2 regions of the Shewanella sp. 10N.261.52.F9 genome follow, and region 1 is predicted to be linked to the other one. Evidence: predicted binding sites of a transcription regulator. Region 1 holds the regulator's gene; the other holds the start of a gene.
What was found. Region 1 encodes MetJ, which represses methionine synthesis genes. Its sites were predicted from a motif close to TAGACGTCTAGACGTCTA; they were not measured.
Positions count from the first base shown of each region.

Region 2: AB4298_RS19945 (cystathionine beta-lyase) is a predicted target of MetJ. The motif match lies at 1,760-1,777, and genes of this name have one in related genera.

Region 1 is NZ_JBFRNX010000013.1:421,171-424,356, forward strand. It holds gene metL (bifunctional aspartate kinase/homoserine dehydrogenase II) at 1-107, opposite strand, end outside; gene metB (cystathionine gamma-synthase) at 123-1,283, opposite strand; gene metJ (met regulon transcriptional regulator MetJ) at 1,495-1,809, shown strand; gene AB4298_RS10835 (sulfite exporter TauE/SafE family protein) at 1,932-2,660, shown strand; gene traF (conjugal transfer protein TraF) at 2,667-3,186, opposite strand, start outside.
Region 2 is NZ_JBFRNX010000034.1:48,827-52,012, forward strand. It holds gene AB4298_RS19940 (sulfotransferase family protein) at 1-287, opposite strand, end outside; gene AB4298_RS19945 (cystathionine beta-lyase) at 544-1,725, opposite strand; gene pdsS (proteobacterial dedicated sortase system histidine kinase) at 1,925-3,186, opposite strand, start outside.

The DNA of each region.
Region 1 (3,186 bases):
AAGTCATCGCTATGGCCGTGCGTCAGTAAGATATGAGCAACGCGACGGTAACAATCTGCATCAGCCAGACTAGAGCCACCAAATTTATGTAAGTGACAGCGTGCCATCGTATACCCCTTTAATTAACAAGCAGCCGCAGCATTTAGCGCAGCTTCAATATCAGCAACAAGATCGTCAGCATCTTCGATACCAACAGAAAGACGGATCAGCGTATCTTTAACCCCTGCTTCAGCACGAGCCTCTGGCTCCATCGCTCTGTGGGTCATGGTTGCCGGCACAGCCACTAAGCTTTCCACGCCACCTAAGCTTTCTGCAACTGAAAAATAATTAAGATTTTTTAAGAATGCCACTAACTCTGGCTCGCCACCTTCAAGCTCAAAGCTCAACATAGCGCCAAAACCTTTTTGCTGTTTTGCAGCAATCTTGTGACCAGGGTGATCTTTAAGCCCTGGATAATAAATCTTTGATACCGCTTTATGGTTGACAAGAGTATCAAGAATTCGCTGCGCATTCGCCTGATGTTCACGAATTCGCACTGCAAGTGTGCGAATTCCGCGCAAAGTGAGATAGCTGTCAAATGCAGAGCCGGTTAAGCCCAAAGTATTTGACCACCAATGCAGCAATTCACCGACTTCAAGGTCTTTTGCAACTACGGCCCCGCCAACGACATCGCTGTGGCCGTTAATGTATTTAGTGGTGGAGTGAATAACGATATCAGCACCCAGTAAAAGAGGTTGCTGTAAGATTGGCGAAAGAAAAGTGTTATCAACCACCACAAGTGCGCCCACTTCATGACTTGCAGCACTGATGGCCTCGATATCAACCACCCGCAGTAGAGGGTTTGATGGTGTCTCTAACCAAACCATCTTAGGTTTTTGTGCAATGGCTTGATTCAGAGCTTTCGAGTCAGTTTGATCTACGACTATCAACTTAAACTGGCCTTTTTTGGCAAGATTAGTAAATAAACGGTAACTGCCACCGTAACAGTCGTGTGGGACAATAATAAGATCATCCGGGCCGAGTAAACTAGTAGCTAAAGTAATGGCAGCCATTCCGGTACAAGTCACCACTCCTGTTGCACCTTTTTCCAGTTCTGCAATTGCATCACCTAAAATTGAACGGGTTGGATTGCCTGAGCGGCTATAGTCAAAATCTCGTGGGTTTTTATGCCCATCAAAAGAGTAGTTAGTAGATAGATAAATAGGCGGAACAACGGCACCATGTTGGCTATCGGACTCAATGCCTTGACGCACTGCCGCAGTGGCGAGTTTACGCTCAGTCATGTACTACTCCTTTTAATGCTAATTTTCTTATTAGAGATGTCTGGACGTCTAAATGTACCGAAGCCATACCTCGCCGTCAACCACTTTAGACGTTTAGACGTCCATGCATATAGAAATCTATTTGCAATTGTCATAAATAAGAGGCAATAATTTGACTGCACAATTTAAAGGGTTAAAATCTGCCCCGAATTTTGAAATAACAGGTGAGTCAATGACTGAGTGGAATGGCGATTATATCAGCCCATATGCTGAACACGGCAAAAAGAATGAACAAGTAAAAAAAATTACTGTGTCCATTCCTTTGAAAGTACTTAAAGTGCTTACCGATGAACGCACCCGCCGCCAAGTGAATAACTTGCGTCACGCCACGAATAGCGAACTGTTATGCGAAGCATTCTTGCATGCGTATACAGGCCAGCCACTACCAAACGATGCAGATCTTACCAAAGATAAACCTGACAGCATGCCTGCAGAAGTGAAGCGTTTGATGGATGAGATGGGCATTGAGTGGGAAGAACTTGAATAATCTTCATCGATTATCCAAATATACTTTCTAGATAAGGACTGCTAAGCAGTCCTTATCTGTTTTTGACATCTGCACAATCTTAAGAATCATTCCACTTTAGCCATTTGCGACTGGACAAACTAATGATAGAGCCCATCACTCTTCTACTCGCCTCACTGATTATTTTTTGTGGTGCATTGACCCAAAGCTTAATAGGCTTTGGTCTCGCCGTTGTTGCCAGCCCTTTACTTTATATTATCGACCCAAGCTTAATCCCTGCTCCAGTGATTATGATGGGGTTCTCTATTGCACTACTTACACTATTTCGAGAACGAGGTCAGTTGGAATTCAATGGCCTGCAATATGCGCTTTTAGGAAGGATCCCAGGCGGTATTATTGGTGCGACCTTAATTATTATCGCACCGCAGCCGATCTTAGGCTTGGCCATTGCCGGAATTGTTGCGCTAGCTGTAGGTTTAAGCTTGATGAAATTTAGTATACCGGTTAATCGATTTAGCTTATTTATTGCCGGCGTGTTGTCTGGGGTATTTGGTAATATCGCTGCTATTGGTGGACCACCATTAGCGATATTGCTATCAGGTAAAGACGCGGGGCAATTTAGAGCGGCTTTATCTGCCTTCTTTATTTTCAGCTCAATGATTGCATTGATAATTTTAGCATTTGCAGGCCTACTCACCCTTGAACATTTTTATATTTCACTAATGCTACTACCTTCAGTGATATTAGGTTATCTAGTAGCGGGTCGGTTGGTTGGAAGAGTCGATAAGCAGAAAACCAGATCACTCACTTTGGCCTTATGTGCTGTCAGTGCGCTTGTTTTAACGATTAAATCGATTATTGAACTAGCTTAAATCTGACTAGAAATGATAGGAGGTTTGCAACACGCCTCCTATTGCGTCACCGTCACCAAACATGCCGGTAAAGTCTAAAGAAAAAGACTCCCCAATCATAAAGCCAGAACCCAAAGAATAAATGTCCGCTGATGAGTCTTTCATATCATGACGATACCCCACACGCACTGACATCCAATCAAAAGCTCTCACCTCACCACCAAGTCGCCAATATTGCGCCCCATCAAGCTCTTTAAACTTTTGATTCTCAATCAAATCAATATCAGAGGAGACTGATAACATGCTCCAGTCATAAGCCACACCTGCTGTCACTAATGGCTCAACCTGATATGTAAAACTTTGCCTATCGACCTTTATAGAATCAACGCTTTGGCTTATAAGGTTACGCCCAGAAACAGCTAAGGTTAAGCCATCAAGTGGCTGTATGGCGATACCTATGTCGACATTGAAATGACTTTCATCATTGCGGTACTGCGCTTCATCAAAATCACTGTCTCCGAAGTGGTTGCCATTAGCAACATAACTA
Region 2 (3,186 bases), on a different contig from region 1:
TTATCTACAGGGGATATTTTACTTCCTGTTGACGATTGAAGGTTCTTCTTAAAACCGCTGTAAAGCATTTCTGTTATTATTGGCGTGGCATCATCGGCCGTTAATGCATTCGATTCAAAGTTTTTTGAGGCGATGTTTAGTCCCGGAATACTTTCTATGATTGCATGGCTCTCGCCTCCAATGGAAAGTAAATGACTATTTTTAGATAAGACTTCATATAAAAGTGTACTGCCGGATCGTGGCGCTGACAGAATGATTATTGGGCGATCGAAACAATTATTTTTCAAGGTATTACACCATTATTATGAGTTTCTGTATCGAACGCGACCTTAGAAGGTTGTGAATACGTTACGACTTGTTGCTAATACTTTAAGCAATGCGCGATAAATATCAAGAGTCGATAGAAGTGAAGTTACATTTATCTTTATATTTTTATTATAAATGTAGGGGGAAGGAGTCATTCATTTTCTAGTGATTAAGGCGGTTTGTAAGGTTAATAAAAAGCCAGCATTAAGCTGGCTTATTTAGTCTCTATTATTGGCTTTATCGATTATTGAGTACTTGATTATAACGCTCAAAGGCAGCGTCTAAATCGGCAATTAAGTCATCGACATTTTCAAGACCAATATGTAAACGAATTAATGGTTTACTGCTGTCCCACTGAGTTGCAGTACGTAGCTTATCAATGCCAAATACGCCAAGAATTAAACTTTCAAATCCACCCCATGAAAAGCCCATTTTAAAGTGCTGCATATTTTCAACAAAGGCGGTGATAGAGCGCACGTCACCTTGTTTTAATACAAATGAAAATAAACCGTTTGAGGCACTAAAGTCACGTTTAAAGAACTCATGACCAGGGCATGATTCAAATGCTGGGTGTCGCAGGTGATCGACCTCTGGGCGAGTCGCCAACCAATTAGCGACTTTAAGGGCATTTTGCTCATGCTGGGCTAAGCGAATACCTAACGTTCTCAGTCCACGACTTGCAAGATATACGTCATCGGGAGAAGTACATTGGCCTAGCAAGTAGCTATTTTCACGCAGTTGTTCCCAATGCTGTGCATTTGCGGTTGCTGTTCCCATCATCACATCGGAGTGACCGACAATGTATTTAGTCGCGGCTTGAATCGAGATATCGACGCCCATTTCAAAAGGGCGGGAATTAATGGGGGAGGCCCAGGTATTGTCGAGCATCACAACGATATCGTGCTGGTGGGCTATGCGGCTGAGTGTCGGTACATCTTGAATTTCCATGGTGATAGAACCTGGAGATTCAAGAAATAGCACTTTGGTATTAGGCTGAATAAGTGCTTCAATACCTGCGCCAATCATTGGGTCGTAATAAGTGGTTTCAATGCCATAGCCTGCCAGTAGCTTATTACAAAGATCGCGGGTCGGTTCATAGGCACTATCAACCATTAACAGATGATCGCCAGCCTTTAAAAACGATAATAAGCTGTTGCTGATGGCTGCACTGCCTGATGGATATAATGCAGTACCCACGCCGCCTTCGAGTTCTGCAATTGCAGCTTGGAACGCAAAGTGAGTTGGGCCACCACGTCGCCCATAAAACATTTCGCCGTTAGCTTTATTTTTAGCTGCAAAACGCATGTCTTCAATGGTATCAAACACCATGGTTGATGCGCGGTAAACTGGCGGGTTAATCACCCCTTGAGTCCATTTTTTATCACGGCCTAGACTGACTATTTGTGTTTCTTTTTTCATAGGGTGAATTCCATCAGTTTTATTTTTAGCCATCTTAACATCTAAACGGCTAAATGGAAGTGTCAATATGTTCAGCTTCTCAAATGCCAGCATTAGCCACTTTGGTTACCGATGATAACCTGATCCACTGACACTGGATTTGGGTGTTATCGTCAGTCGCTCTTTTCATTATGGCTGTAATCCAAAAATGCTAAAACGCTTAAGCCGACGTTTTGGTAATAGGCAGACTAATCGTGATTTTCACCCCATTGATCTCAGCTTGTTTATCTTGGGTATTACGCGCGATGATTTTTCCATGGTGAAATTGGCAAATTAATCTCGCAATATAAAGCCCTAAGCCAAGGTGAGGTTTATCTTGGGCTTTTTGCGCTCTAACCGACACCATAGACTCGAAGATCTGCTCTGCCATATTTTCGGGTAAAGCTGGTCCTTGGTTACACACACTGAGCTCGGCAGACTTGCCTTTTAGGTTGAGCGACACCTCAATCGGTGTATTGTTATGGCTAAACTCAAGTGCATTGGCGATGAGTTTGTCCATCAGCTGCGCAATGTACTCGGGCACTCCTTTTACAGGGATATTCTCTTGTGTGATATCGAGTGTAAAAGTTTGCTCCGGGTAGGTCATTTGATAGCCTTGCATGCAACCACTGATGACTTTCTCTAAAGGAAATACAGTTTGCTCTGCATGAGAGAGGCTCTCTTCTAAACGGGTTGCTTCGCTCATATTATTTAAGATCATATTGAGGCGATTAACCCCTTCTTGTGCCCGATCAACATATTTACGGCTATCAGGGTTTAACTCTTGCAGTCCTAAGTGCTCAAGCGATGATCGCACCACGGCTACAGGGGTTCTTAACTCATGAGACAAGCGTGAAGACATATTTTCTAAATAATGAGTGTACTGACTTAAGCGGCTAACAATACTGGCAAAACTTCTTGAGAGGTCGCCAATTTCATCGCGTACTTTAGAGCCCTGGATTTCATTTTTAATCCGCCCTTGGCTATCAATTGCTTGCTCAGCTTCATCGCGCAGTTTACGTATACGGCTTGAAATATTCGAGGCGAAGAAAAATAGCGCTAAGGTGCCCATACTCATGATGGTTAAGATCACGTTGAACAACTTTTCTAAAGCTTTGTTTCTGAGCGTGCGAATACCATGGGTGGTTTCTTCTGCAATCACCACGCCCATCACTTTGTCGTCAATCCAAATAGGGCTTGCAGCGGCAAGTACCACGGCTTTGCTATCGGGAGTGAGGCGCCAAGTTGAGCCTTGCTGACCATTGAGCGCTTTGGTGATATGACTGCCTTGAAGCACCGTAGAGTCTTGTAAGGAATCAATAAAGTCTTTGGCGGGGATGGTCAGTATTTTGTAGTACAGTGGGCGTAAGTATTCTTGCTTAAACTTACCCCAGCCGGAATTATCTTCTTTATCAATCGATGAACGTGACCATACGCTGTTAT